2 regions of the Paenibacillus cisolokensis genome follow, and region 2 is predicted to be linked to the other one. Evidence: a T-box and tRNA genes for the amino acid it is inferred to sense, from the RefSeq annotation. Region 2 holds a T-box; the other holds one or more tRNA genes.
What was found. The T-box of region 2 lies ahead of argS (arginine--tRNA ligase). A T-box ahead of a tRNA ligase gene usually reads a tRNA of that ligase, here a tRNA-Arg.
Positions count from the first base shown of each region.

Region 1: it encodes a tRNA-Arg, which carries the amino acid that the T-box ahead of argS (arginine--tRNA ligase) is inferred to sense. The anticodon was not compared.

Region 1 covers NZ_JBCNFP010000038.1:19,067-26,282, forward strand. The annotation lists gene ispG (flavodoxin-dependent (E)-4-hydroxy-3-methylbut-2-enyl-diphosphate synthase) at 1-223, opposite strand, end outside; gene clpX (ATP-dependent protease ATP-binding subunit ClpX) at 323-1,579, opposite strand; gene clpP (ATP-dependent Clp endopeptidase proteolytic subunit ClpP) at 1,605-2,198, opposite strand; gene tig (trigger factor) at 2,501-3,802, opposite strand; gene ABEV74_RS06860 (hypothetical protein) at 3,894-4,760, opposite strand; tRNA gene ABEV74_RS06865 (tRNA-Gly) at 4,986-5,059, shown strand; tRNA gene ABEV74_RS06870 (tRNA-Arg) at 5,105-5,181, shown strand; gene ABEV74_RS06875 (hypothetical protein) at 5,933-6,061, opposite strand; gene ABEV74_RS06880 (hypothetical protein) at 6,116-6,445, opposite strand; gene asnB (asparagine synthase (glutamine-hydrolyzing)) at 6,584-7,216, shown strand, end outside.
Region 2 covers NZ_JBCNFP010000093.1:32,306-39,521, forward strand. The annotation lists gene odhB (2-oxoglutarate dehydrogenase complex dihydrolipoyllysine-residue succinyltransferase) at 2-1,291, shown strand; T-box leader at 1,365-1,597, shown strand; gene argS (arginine--tRNA ligase) at 1,650-3,344, shown strand; gene ABEV74_RS15485 (acyltransferase) at 3,575-4,750, shown strand; gene ABEV74_RS15490 (DUF2905 domain-containing protein) at 4,841-5,062, shown strand; gene ABEV74_RS15495 (hypothetical protein) at 5,115-5,507, shown strand; gene ABEV74_RS15500 (NHL repeat-containing protein) at 5,613-6,560, shown strand; gene ABEV74_RS15505 (Gfo/Idh/MocA family protein) at 6,857-7,216, shown strand, end outside.

The DNA.
Region 1 (7,216 bases), on a different contig from region 2:
GAATCCGTTTCTTGATCTCCTTCAGCGCTTCCGCCGCTTCCTTGTTGTTCACCGTTACGCGGACGATTTGGCAACCCGCTTCCTCCAGACGGAGAATTTCCGCCACGGTCGCTTCGACATCCGCCGTTTTCGTCGTGCACATGCTTTGGATGATTACTTCATTCGAGCCGCCGATCGTCAAGTTTCCGACTTTGACAGGCCGCGTTTGTTGTCGCAAATACATAAGGAATCTCTCCCATAACGCCAAAGTCCACCCGCCGGCTGCGGCTGTCCGAGCCGCCCGGAGGGTGGAATCGATGACGGTAATCGGCCGCCCCTGCAATCAGGCGCTTTCTTCCTTCTTCTTCCCTTTCTTGGACGTCAACTCCGGCATAATGCGTTCCTGTACGACCTTCTCGGTAATGACGCAGGTGCCCACGTCGTCCCGGGACGGCACCTCATACATCACATCCAGCATAATCCCTTCGATAATGGCGCGCAATCCGCGCGCACCCGTATTGCGCTTGATCGCTTCCTTGGCGATCGCTTCAAGCGCCGCCGGCTCGAACTCCAGTTTGACATTGTCCATCTCCAGCAGCTTCTGGTACTGTTTGACCAGCGCGTTCTTCGGCTCGGACAGGATGCGGACAAGCGCCTTCTCGTCAAGCGGCTCCAGCGTCGAGATGACCGGCAGACGGCCGACAAACTCCGGAATAAGGCCGAATTTAAGCAGATCCTCCGGCAAAACCATCGACAGGTATTCGCCCGGCTTCAAATCTTTCTGGCCGTCGCCCGCCGTGTTGAAGCCGATCACCTTTTTGCCGATTCTGCGCTTGATAATCTGCTCCAGCCCGTCGAAGGCGCCGCCGCAGATGAACAGAATGTTCGTCGTATCGATCTGGATGAACTCCTGATGCGGATGCTTCCGCCCGCCTTGCGGCGGCACCGAAGCGACCGTGCCTTCAAGAATTTTGAGCAGCGCCTGCTGCACGCCTTCTCCGGACACGTCGCGCGTAATCGACGGGTTTTCGGATTTGCGGGCCACTTTGTCGATCTCGTCGATGTAGATGATGCCGCGCTCGGCTTTCTCGACGTCATAGTCGGCAGCCTGAATCAGCTTCAGCAAAATATTCTCGACGTCTTCTCCGACGTATCCCGCTTCCGTCAACGACGTGGCGTCCGCGATGGCGAACGGCACGTTCAAAATTTTGGCCATCGTCTGAGCGAGCAGCGTCTTGCCCGAGCCCGTCGGGCCGAGCAGCAAAATGTTGCTCTTCTGAAGCTCGACATCCTCGATCTTGCTCTGCGAATTGATTCGCTTGTAGTGGTTGTAAACCGCAACAGCCAGCGACTTCTTCGCGTTGTCTTGCCCGATGACGTATTGGTCGAGAATGTTGCGAATATCCCGTGGCTTCGGAATGTCTTTCATTTCGAGCTCTTCTTCGTGGCCGAGCTCCTCTTCCACAATTTCCGTGCACAGTTCGATGCACTCGTCACATATATAAACGCCCGGACCGGCTACCAGCTTGCGAACCTGATCCTGCGACTTGCCGCAGAAGGAACATTTCAGCTGGCCTTTCTCGTCGTTAAATTTAAACATGTCTTCACTCCTTCGTTCCAATTGGTCAGACGGCCGACAACGGCTTGTCGATGACCTTGTCGATCAGCCCGTAGGCCATCGCTTCCTCCGCGCTCATAAAGTAGTCGCGGTCGGTGTCGCGGTCGATTTTTTCGTACGGCTGACCTGTACGTTCTACATAAATCTGGTTCAACTTTTGCTTCGTCCTCAAAATCCAGTCAGCATGGATTTTGATGTCCGTCGCCTGTCCCCGGACGCCGCCGAGCGGCTGGTGTATCATGACTTCACTGTTCGGCAGCGCGAACCGCTTGCCCTTGGCGCCGGCAGTCAGCAACAGAGAACCCATGCTGGCCGCCAACCCGACGCAAATGGTGGATACGTCGGGCTTGATATATTGCATCGTATCGTAAATGCCCAGACCGGCAGTTACCGAACCGCCGGGCGAGTTAATATACAAGTGAATATCCTTGTCCGGATCGTCAGCGGTCAGAAACAGCAACTGCGCGATGACGGAATTGGCCACGTCGTCATCAATGGCGCTGCCCAGGAAAATGATCCGGTCCTTCAGCAGGCGGGAGTATATATCGTAAGAACGCTCACCACGATTCGTTTGCTCGACGACAATCGGTACCAAATTCATGACGACCAACCTCTTTTCTTATTGGACTGTGACTTGCATAATACATTGTAACACGTCGGCCGTTCGCTGTCATTTTCTCGCCTTTATACAGTATACGAACAGATCCGCCGCTTATGTACCGGGAATGCGCCTGATTTCGCCAGTATGTGTTATGTAAGATCCCGATCGACGGGAGAAGCTTCGTTTCGCCTTGCCGTTCCGGCGTCGCGAAGGAAGCTGGTATGTATTTCGGTGGTAAAATAAGGCACGTGGTAGTTTTCACGTGCCCAATTTCGTTATCGAAGCCTTCGTACCGGTTCGCGTTATGCGACTTCGCTCGTTTGTTTGCTGTTTTCAAGCAAAAACCGAACCGTTTTGCGAATGGACAGATCTTCTTTCAGGTTGTCGAGCGTTCCGTTGCGTTCGAACAGCTCCTTCAACTCGTCCACCGGACGTTTGTACTGTTCGGCAAGCTTCTCCAGCTCGGCTTGTACATCCTCGTCGGTCACTTCGATATTTTCGACTTTAGCGATTTGCTCCAGTACAAGCGTATTGCGGACGCGCTTCTCGGCGTCGCCCTTCATCTGCTCGCGCAGTTGCGCCTCATCTTGACCGGAGAATTGGTAATACAGCTCGAGATTCATCCCCTGCATCCGCAGGCGGTTCTCGAAATCGCGAATCATGTAGTCCGTTTCGTTCTCGATCATCACTTCGGGGATGTCGATTTCGGCCGCTTCCGCCGCTTTTTCCACAACCGCGGTTTCGCGGGCCTGCTCGTTTTCTTTCTCTTTGCGCTCTTTCAGCTTCGCAGCCAGATCTTGCTTGAACTCCTCAAGCGTTTCGAACTCGCTGACGTCTTTGGCGAATTCATCGTCGAGAGCCGGCAAATTTTTCCGTTTGATCTCATGAAGCTTCACTTTGAAGACCGCCGGTTTGCCTGCCAGATTCTCGGCGTGGTAATTTTCCGGGAACGTCACTTCCACATCTTTGTAGTCCCCCGTACGCATGCCGACAATCTGCTCCTCGAAGCCGGGGATGAACGAACCCGAGCCGAGCTCGAGATTGTAGCGCTCGCCCTTGCCTCCCTCGAACGGCTCGCCGTCGACGAAGCCTTCGAAATCGATGATCGTAATGTCCCCGTTCTGAGCCGCATCTTCTTCGACTACGACCAACTCGGCGTGACGCTGCTGCAGCCGTTCCAGCTCGGCGTTAATTTCCTCTTCGGTCACTTCCGTATTGCCGGCGGGAACTTCCAGACCTTTGTACTCGCCCAATTTCACTTCCGGCTTTACCGTAACCTTCGCCTTGAATTTGAAGGCTTGTCCTTTGCCGAATTGCTCGACGTCGATTTCCGGGCGGTCAACGGGCTGAACGCCGGTTTCTTTCACGGCATCGGCATAAGCGTCCGGCAGAATAATGTCGATCGCGTCCTGATACAGGCTCTCGACGCCGAAGCGCGCTTCGAATATCGCACGCGGCACTTTGCCTTTGCGGAATCCGGGCACGTTTACTTTGGCCACGACTTTCTTAAAAGCCTTGTCAAGCGCCTCGGCTACTTTTTCGGCATCGACTTCCACGTCGATCGCGACGACGTTCTTGTCTATTTTTTCCCAGGTTGCTTTCATTTTATGCTTTCCCCTCCGAATTACACATCCTATTTTAAACGGGAGTCACGCTCAATAAACCATTCCATTATAAATTACATCCTAGCGGATTTCAAGGCTCGGGCCCGCTTTCATCCGAGTGAAAATCGGTAATCTGCCGCAAAGAGCGGTACGCCTGCTCATACCGGAAGCGCAGCTCGCCGGTAATGCCGTACGTATCCCTCACCTCTTCTTCATCCGCCGAGCCATATACGGTCAGCAGCAGCGTGAGATGAAGCGCCGCCGCGTAACAGTCCACCGTCTCATCGTCGTCCTGCAGCAGCCGTTTGTAAGCCGAAGTGCCGTATAGGAACTGCAAGCTCTCTTTCCAAAGTTCGCGGGCAAAATGAGGAAGCGTCGGATCGTCCGCCTCCACGCTCGCCTCTACCCGTTCCAGCACGCGCAATACCGGTTCGGGAAAATCGTTCATCGTCAGCGGAACATCCCCGATCTCCACCTGGATCGTCTCGCCGAGCCGTTCCAGCGCAAGCACGCCTTGCGCTCCGCGTTTGCGAAGGCATTGCAGCGCTTTGAACTGCACGACCGGATGCACATCTTCTTCTTCGAGCCATTCGATAATTTCCCGGTCGACGTCCTCATGCCGAAGATGCACCGCCCGCTCGATAGCCAATATTTGCTGATCCATCATCGGGTGATGGCGCATAATGTACAGCACCTGCCTGACATAGGCCTCGTCATGGTCGGCAGGATTCAGCGCGTCCTGGCGCAGCTTCTCCTCCTCATCGCCATCGTCGTCTTCTTCGGACGTTTCGCTGTCCGGAAAAGCCATATTCAGCCATGTCAGCAAATTTTCCCACTCTTCGTAATTCCGGCGCTCTTCCCCCCGGACCTGGAGAAGAAAACGGAGGAGCGCCTTCGCTTCCCCGTATTGCTCCGCTTCCAGCAGGCGCGTCAATTGAATCTGGTAATGGTCCAGCATCTTCGGAAAGAGGTAGACGTTTTCTTTGCCGCCTTTATCTTCACGAGGCGGATCGTTCGGAGCTGTAATGGTAACACCGCCTTGTCATTCAAGCGCTCGTGTCGCTATGCTTTCAGTTGGATTGATTATATCACGACGATTCTAAAATAAAAAAGGATTTTGTCGCAAAAATGAATTTTTCCCATTGATTCGATCCGGCGATTATGATATATTAACTAGTACTGTGCGGGTGTAGTTCAATGGTAGAACGCCAGCTTCCCAAGCTTGAGGCGAGGGTTCGATTCCCTTCACCCGCTCCAGCATTGCGACTTAGCGGCATCCCCGAACGGATGCGCTGAAAATTTGTCCCAGTAGCTCAGCTGGATAGAGCAACGGCCTTCTAAGCCGTCGGTCGGGGGTTCGAATCCCTCCTGGGACGCCAGTGAATACATATGCCACAAGACCGCGCCTGTCGCGGTCTTTGTTTTTGCCTCTTTAACCGTCCGCGCCTTCCGTCAAATCGTCGTCCTCCGTCGGTGTCCCGCCTTTAGCGCCCCCTTCTTCGGGCTGATCGCTTTGGCGAAAAAGTTGCAAAAATACAGGAACTTTGGCCCGAATAGATGACTATGATGCAAAATCCTGCGAAAATACAGTATTTTGGGGCGGTTTTCGCTTGTCTGGCTTGAACGGGGGCAAAAAATTGCATTATCGCAGAAATTTTCGAGTTTTGGTTCATTTCCCCCCGGAAATACTGCACTTTTGCAGCATTGTCCTCTATTGTCTCATCTTCCGGATGCCAGCCGCCGCGAGCCGGAGTAATAGCAAGCAATTTCGGGACTGGTGGCAGTTTCACAGCGGGCTGGAGCGAGCGAATAAGGTCCTGGAGCTTCGTGATTAGCCGCCCCGCGGTCTTTCAAAAAACAAAAAAACGGGAGCGGCGCGTCAGGAAGAAAACGCGCATCCCGTCCCAGCAAGGAAACTTACGAGCGATCCGACAGGCCGGCTAGACCGATGATCATCACGACGAGCATGAGTAATTGAATAAGCAGTTCCGCGCTCATTCCCATTCCTCCATGTCCCAGGATGGCTCTTCCCGGCCGGCTCCTCTCCCATGGATCGTTCTTGTTTCCCCACTATTCACGATATGCTCGCCGCATGGTCGTTATGTCTTATGGAAAACCGGGAATGCCGGATTAGCGCCGAACGCTTTCGCTCGGATTGTTTTGCGCCGGCTGCTTCACATTTTTATCCAGGACATTTTCCGCAAACGTCTCGCCTTTTTGCGCATACTGGTTGCCTTTGTTCTGTTTCGTTTCACTCACCGGTTATCCCTCCTTATTAAGAAAATTCGCGGTAACGCCCGCGCAAAGCCGCGATTATAACAACTGCATCGATTCAATATGGCGTTTCGTTTCATCCGTTCCGCATTCGTACAACAGACGATAAATCGAATCGATCAAATAGCTGTAGCCGCCGTCGATTTCCTGTCTCGTCGCTTTGCCAAACGGGTGCGAGCCAAAGTGAAACGCCTGCGCTTCATCGAAGCTGCTTATTTCCTCGAACAACTCCTGCAGCCGGTTCAGCTCTTCTTCGTTCGCCATGATGACCAACTCATAGGGCGCCGCGGTCGGATCCTCCAAAATTTGGCCGGCTCCGACCGATACGTAATAACGTTTGCGAGCCGTCTCGCCCCCTCCGTTATCCATGCTCGAAAATCCTCCTTTCCATCGCCCGCCTGTGCCTTCTTACGCTAGCTTCCCTTGGGGACAGACATTTTATCCGGTCTTACGCATATACCTGTTTTATGATTGCAGAGGGAGTTCAGCAAAGAGAGGGATGAGAACATGTGCGGCATCACCGGTTGGATCGATTGGACCCGTGACCTGACCCGGCAAAGCGACATCCTGGAAAGGATGACCGAAACGCTCGCTGCTCGCGGACCGGACGCAGCCGGCACGTGGATCGCCGGACCGTGCGCGCTCGGACATCGCCGCCTTGCGGTGATCGACCCTGAGAACGGAGCGCAGCCCATGATCCGCTCGTCGGAAGAGGATGCTTATGTCATCGTATACAACGGAGAATTATACAACGCTGCGGAATTGAAACGTGAGCTGGAAAACCGGGGACGTCGCTTTACGACAACTTGCGACACGGAAGTGCTGCTTGTCGCCTACATGGAATGGGGGGCTGCTTGCCTGGAGCGGCTGAACGGCATTTTCGCCTTCGCCGTTTGGGACGGTGCACGCGAGGAGCTGTTTCTCGCCCGCGACCGGCTTGGCGTAAAGCCGTTGTTTTTCAGCCGGATCGACGGATTGTTCATTTTCGGTTCCGAGCCGAAGGCGATATTGGCTCATCCCGCCGTCAGCGCCGAAATCGGAGCGGAAGGCTTGGCCGAAATATTCGCGATCGGGCCGGCACGCACGCCGGGACACGGCGTTTATCACCATCTGGAGGAATTGCGCCCCGGCCGCTGGCTG
Region 2 (7,216 bases):
CGTGAACGAAATCAAAGTGCCCGCTATGGGCGAATCGATAACCGAAGGAACCATTTCCAGATGGCTGGTTAAAGAAGGCGATACGGTCAATGAAGGAGATGCGCTCCTCGAGCTGGAAACCGATAAAGTCAATCTGGAAATCAGCGCGGAAGCGAGCGGTGTATTGACCGAAATCCGCTTCCGCGAAGGCGATAACGTACAGGTCGGCGAGACAGTGGGCATTATTTCCGATGCGGCGGCCGGCGCGGCGCCGGCCGCCCGGGAGCAGGCCAAGCCGGCCGAGCCGGAAGGCAAAGCCGAACCGGCACCGGCCCAATCGGCGCCGGCCGCAGCTGCGCCGCAGCCGGCCCCGGCTGCCGCAGCCGCAGGCCGCGGGGAAGGAACGGCAAACGCTTCGCCGGCGGCACGCAAGCTGGCCAGAGAGCGCGGAATTCCGCTCGACAGCGTACAAACGAAAGATCCGATCGGCCGCATCCGCCCGGAGGATGTGCTGTCGCACGGCACCGCCGGCTCGGCGCCGCAAGCGGCGGCTAATGCGACCGCGCCGAAAGCAGCGGCCCCTGCCGCTGCGCCGGCGGCGGACGCCGGCAAGCCGATTGAGCGCCAGCGCATGTCGCGGCGCCGTCAGACGATTGCGGCGCGGCTTGTCGAAGCGCAGCGCACGGCCGCGATGCTGACGACGTTCAACGAGGTAGATATGACGGCGATCCTCGATATTCGCAAGCGCCGCAAACAATCGTTCCAGGAAAAGCATGACGTCGGACTCGGCTTCATGTCCTTCTTCACCAAGGCGGTCGTCGGTGCGCTGAAGCAGTTCCCGCTGCTGAATGCGGAAATTCAAGGGGACGAGCTGCTCGTGAAGAAGTTTTACGATATCGGCATTGCGGTATCGGCGAAGGAAGGGCTCGTCGTGCCGGTCGTGCGGGATGCCGACAGGCTCAGCTTTGCCGAGATCGAACGGCAGATCGCCGAGCTGGCGGCGAAGGCGCGCAGCAATGCGCTGACATTGTCGGACCTCCAGGGCGGCACGTTCACCATTACAAACGGCGGCGTTTTCGGTTCGCTGATGTCGACCCCGATTTTGAACGCTCCGCAGGTCGGCATTCTCGGCATGCATAAAATCCAATGGCGTCCGGTCGCGATCGATCAGGAAAAAATGGAAAACCGGCCGATGATGTACATCGCCTTGTCCTACGACCACAGGATCGTGGACGGCGCCGAAGCGGTCCGCTTCCTGGTCACGGTGAAAGAATTGCTGGAAGATCCGGAATCGCTCCTTCTGGAAGGCTAAGTTCGAACCTTCGCGGCCGGTCACAAGCCGCTTGCTTTTCCGGGTAGCGAAAGCTATAATGGGAAAAATAGGGATACAGACGAGGAACGGGAGAGTACCTTGGCGCAAACCGCTTGCAGCGAGCCGGGATGGTGGAAGCCGGCAGCGGACGGCAGGGGAAGCGGTCCCGGGAGTTGCATGCCCGAACGATGCCAGTAGGGTATGCCGGCGCAAGCCGTTAACATTGTTCAAGATGGGATTTCCGCCAGTGGCGGAAATACCAAGAAGAGTGGCACCGCGTAAAGCGACAAGCTTTCCGTCTCTTTGACAGAGACGGAAAGCTTTTTTATTTGGCGGGACACGGAAGGAGGAATAATGTATGCTGTTGCAATTGGCGGCGGAACGGATCGCGCCGCATCTGCCGGAAGCCGGCGTTGAAATTGCGGAATGGCTCGAATATCCGCCAAAACCGGAAATGGGCGACGTCAGCTTGCCTTGCTTCGTTTTGGCCAAACGGCTCAAGCGCTCCCCGCAGAGCATCGCCGCGGAAACGGCAGGCAAGCTGAACGAAGCGGACGGAGGCATCCGGGCGGAAGCGGCGGGCGGTTATCTTAATTTGCGCTTCGAACCTTCCGTCTGGAGCGCCCGGCTGCTTCGCCGCATCGCGGACGACAAGTTCGGACAGCCGGATTGGGGAAAGGGACGAACGGTCGTCATCGATATGTCGTCGCCGAATATCGCGAAGCCGTTCGGCGTCGGCCATCTGCGCTCGACGGTCATCGGCAACGCGCTCGGCAACCTGTACCGGGCGGCCGGCTACCGCGTCATCCGCGTCAATCATTTGGGGGATTGGGGAACCCAGTTCGGCAAGCTGATCGCCGCCTACAAGCGTTGGGGAAACGATGAAGCGCTCGCCGCCGAACCGATCCGGGAAAGCTTGCGGCTTTACGTGAAATTTCACGACGAGTCGGAGCGTTCGCCGAAGCTCGCAGACGAAGGCCGCGAGTGGTTCCGCCGGCTGGAAGCGGGCGACGATGAAGCGCGGCGGCTGTGGGACACATTTGTCCGCGCCAGTATGAAAGAATTCGACAGGGTATACGAACGGCTCGGCATCCGGTTCGATCATGTGCTCGGTGAGAGCTTCTATAATGACAAAATCGGCGCCGTCGTCGAGCGGCTCGCGGAGCAGTCGCTGCTGGAGGAAAGCGACGGCGCGCAGGTAGTCCGTCTGGCGGAAGAAGGGCTGCCGCCGTGTCTCATCCTGAAATCGGATGGCGCCACGATTTACCCGGCGCGCGATTTGGCCACCGCCATTTACCGCAAGGAAACGATGGGCGCGGATATGCTGCTGTACGTCGTCGGCGCCGAGCAAACGCTCCATTTCAAGCAAGTATTCGCCGTTCTCGCCCGGATGGGCTGTACGTGGAGCGAAGCTTGCCGTCATGTGCCGTTCGGACTGATGCGGATGAACGGGAAGAAAATGTCGACGCGCCGGGGACAGGTCGTATTTCTCGAAGAAGTGCTGGACGAAGCGGTCGCGAGAGCGGAGCGGATGATCGCGGACAAAAATCCCGAACTGCCGAATCGCAAAGAGGTTGCCGAAGTGATCGGCGTCGGAGCGGTCGTGTTCGGGGACCTGAAACATCGGCGGATGCTGGAAATCGACTTCAATCTGGATGAGGCGATCAGTTTCGACGGCGAAACCGGGCCCTATCTGCAATATACGTTTGCCCGGGCTTCCAGCCTGCTGCGCAAAGGACGGGACGACGTTCCCGATCGTGCCGACAATATCGACGGCGTGCATCTGTCCTCCCCTGAGGCGTGGATGTGCGTCAAGATGCTTTGCGGATATGAGGAGGCGCTGGCGGAAGCGCTGCGGGACGACGAGCCTTCCGTCATGGCGCGGTATTTGCTCGATCTCGCCAAAGCGTTCAACCGCTTCTACCACGCCGAGCGCATCGTTGCGGACAGCCGTTCCGAGCGCCGCGCAAAACTGACGCTTGTCTCGCTGGCGGCGCGGAAGCTGCAAAGCGGCATGGCTCTGCTCGGTCTGCGGACCCCCGAACGGATGTAGCCGATCATAGTCGATGCAGGGCGGCTTATGCCGATGAAACAAATAATGGTTCTCGTTCGTCTAATCGTTAAGGCTGGCGCAAGCTGGACAAACGTCTCATCATTTGCATAACCATTATTTTACAAAAATTATTGGCAAAGCTCGCTTGTTATTGCATAATGGGACATATGCCGTGACCAGACTGCGGCATACTTGGCTTTGATTTGGGGAAACATCGGAGGAGAGGCGAAATGCTGAAAAGGGAACGATTGAACGAGCTGGACCTCGTGCGCGCCATGGCGATCGTATGCGTCATCATGGTTCACGCCACGTCGTCGGCGATCGCCGAGACGACGGGGATGCGCTCGTTCGTCGTCTACAATTTTTTTAACATCTTTTTTCGGATCGGGACGCCCATTTTTATTTTTTTGAGCAGCTTCGTCCTGTTTTACAATTACTATCATCAGCCGTTTACGAAAGAAAAGCTGGCCCGCTTTTTCAGCAGACGCTTCATGTTTATTCTCATTCCGTACGTTATCTTCTCGATCGTGTTTTATCTTGTGCGCAACTACCAATATTTTGACGGCTGGTCGTTGATGTACACGCTTGAGCATTTCGGCATCCGGCTGCTGACCGGAAAAGCGAATGCCCATCTGTATTTTGTCATTATCAATATCCAATTTTATTTGATGTTTCCGATATTTCTTATGCTGTTCAAGAAAAGCAAATGGTTGCGGGTGCTGGCGCTTCCGCTCGGTTTTGCCATTCAGTGGGCTTTCGTGCTGCTGAACGCCGAATATTTCCACCTTCAATATAAAGGCAGCGTTTCTTTCTCATATATGAGCTATTTCTTTTTGGGCGCTTTTCTCGGCATCTATTTCGATAAATTTCAACAGTGGTTCAAGCCGGGCAAGCTGAAGAACGGCGGCTCGAAGCTGCCCGTCTGGCTGACGGTCTGGGCGTTGTGGGCGGCATCGGCTGCCGCGCATATTTGGGTCATGTATTCGGGCCGCACCGGGCTGCACAAGTGGAGCAGCGAAATGTACGACGCGGTATGGAATATCCACACTTATTTTTCGGCAATCGTCATGCTGCAGGCGGCTTTCTACTTGTACCATAACGCTCCGAAGTGGTCGATCCGCATGATGGCCGGCTTCGGCTCGATCTCGTTCGGCGTCTATTTGTTCCATCCGCTCGTCCTGCATTATTACCGGATGACGAAGCCCGATTGGCAAGGCATCCCGTTCCATCTGTGGTACGCAGGCGGATTTGTGCTCGCGGTTCTCGTATCGTGGCTGGTCGTCGGGCTTGTAACGAAATATTTCAAATGGTCGTGGCTCCTGTTCGGATCGGTTGCGAAGCAGAAGACGCCGCGGCCGAAGCAGGCTCCGGGCCAATACAGCGAAACGCCCCAGGCTTATTCGTAAGCCGGGGCTTTGCTTTTCTTGCCGCACCGTCCCTGGCATTTTATAATAAAACCAACGTTTGCAACGCGTTCCGGCAAAGGAGTGACTAACATGAGCGACATGCCGAAGCTGCTGATCGCGCTAGGCGTTATTTTGATCGTTGTCGGCGTCATATGGATGATCGGCGGACGGTGGCTGCCGTTCGGCCGTCTGCCCGGCGATATTGTCGTGGAAAAAGAAAATATGCGCTTCTATTTTCCGATCGTGACGTGCATCATTGTCAGCGTCGTGCTGTCGCTGATCGGCTTTGTCGTCAACCGCTTCTTCAAATAAAATGCAGCGCGGCCCTGCACGCGTTACAGCTGCCGAAAGGAGGCGACACGCCATGAACCCCGATTTCATCCGGTTGAAATCGCTGGAAGGCGAATTGAAGCTGTCGCACAAAAACAAGGACTATGGAATTACCGTATCGACGGCGGAATTTGTCATTCACAAGCCGCATGTCAACTACTTCATCCGGTTTGCCGATATGGTGAGCATCGTGCCGTACGAAGCGCCGGGCGGCGGCCGCATGGCCGTCCGGCATAAACGGCGCGGAGGAGCCGAGCTTGCGACGGCGAATCCGAGCCGCGACACGTACCGGATTTTCGTGCGCGGCGCGACCGTTCATAACCGGAGCGGCCGGTTCGATATCGGACCGATGGAGTTCGTGCTGCCGATCCACCGGGATCTGCTCGAGCTGGTGGCGCAATACAGCGGCATGGAGCTGTTTCGCTAGTCTGTTGGACGCATTTTTGCAAGCTGCGGAAGGAATCGGGACTTTTCGGGAGAATTGTTTGGAGAATTGATTATCGCAGCGTTCATCGATAAGGAGGAGAAATGGATGAATACGGTTGACAGCGTTTCCAACCTGGTCGGAAGCGGTTCGCATGTTTACGAGGCGAATTCGAACTGGGCGAAGCTTCCGGATTCGATTCGGCTTGGCTATACGCACGGCATCGTCACCGATGCGCAGGATAACGTCTATCTGTTTCATACCAACCGTCCGAGCGTCGTCAAATTCGACCCGGAAGGGAACTACATTTCTTCATGGGGCGACGAGTATGCCGGGGGGGCGCACGGCTTTTACCTTCACCGGGAAAGCGGCGGCGAATTTTTGTATTTGACCGATACGAGCAGAGGGCTGCTCGTCAAGACGACGCTTGACGGGGAGAAGGTGCTGGAGCTCGGAACGCCGGACCTGCCGGGCATATACGATGACGATCACCGCTATGTGCCGACCGACGCCGCCGTCGCGCCGAACGGAGACATTTACGTCACCGACGGCTACGGCCAGAACTGGATTCACCGCTATTCGTCGGACGGCACTTATATTTCCTCTTTCGGCGGCACCGGCAGCGAGCCGGGCAAGCTGTCCTGTCCGCACGGCATCAGCATCGACACGAGAAACGGGGAACCGGAGCTGTATGTCGCCGACCGGAGCAATCACCGGATTCAGGTTTTGACGCTGGACGGCGCGCACAAACGGTTTATCGACGAAAATATGGATATGCCTTGCAGCTTTTTTATTTTCGGCGATGAGCTTTACTTTCCGGACCTGCACAGCCGCGTTACGATTTTCGACCGCAACGACAAGCTGATTACCCATCTGGGCGAGGATCAGCAGGCTTACAAGCAGGAAGGCTGGCCGAACTTGCCGGAATCGTACTTCCGCCCGAACCGGTTCAGTTCTCCGCACGGCGTATGCGTCGACTCGAAAGGGGACGTATACGTGGCGGAATGGACGGTGAACGGACGGGTGACGAAGCTGACGCGCGTTCGGCACAAATAAGATCGAGCGGAAACGAAACCGGACGAACGGCTTCGCCCCGAATGGAATGGCGAATTCGGCCATGAAGCCCCCGCCACTTACAAGTGGTTTTGGGGCTTTTTGGCGTGTCTGTCGGCGCCAAACCGCCGCAGCATGGGCAACGCTATGAATGTAAGCGATTTCATATTTATGGCGCGATCCGACATGTTTTTGGCGGAAACCGCAATGAGCCCCCGTACCGTTTTCCACTAGAATGAACACTAGCAAGCGCGATTCATAGGAAGACCGGAAGCAGACCAATCGTGGGAGGAATAGGGATGACGGTAAAAGCGGCAGTGGTCGGCGTCGGCAATATCGGCTCGATCCATGCGGACGTTTACAATGGGCATCCGCAGGCGGAATTGGTGGCGGTTTGCGACATCGTGAAGGAGAAAGCGGATGCCGCCGCGCGGAAATTCGGATGCCGCGCTTTTTACAGCGTGGAGGAAATGATCGGAAGCGGCATCGAAATCGATGCCTGCAGCGTCGCGACCAAAGGGGAAGAAAACGGCGGCGAGCATTACGAGCCGACGATGCGGCTGCTCGAAGCGGGCATACCGGTGCTCGGGGAGAAGCCGATATCCAACCGGATCGACGAAGGCGAACGAATGGTGGAACTGGCCCGATCCAAAAAAATT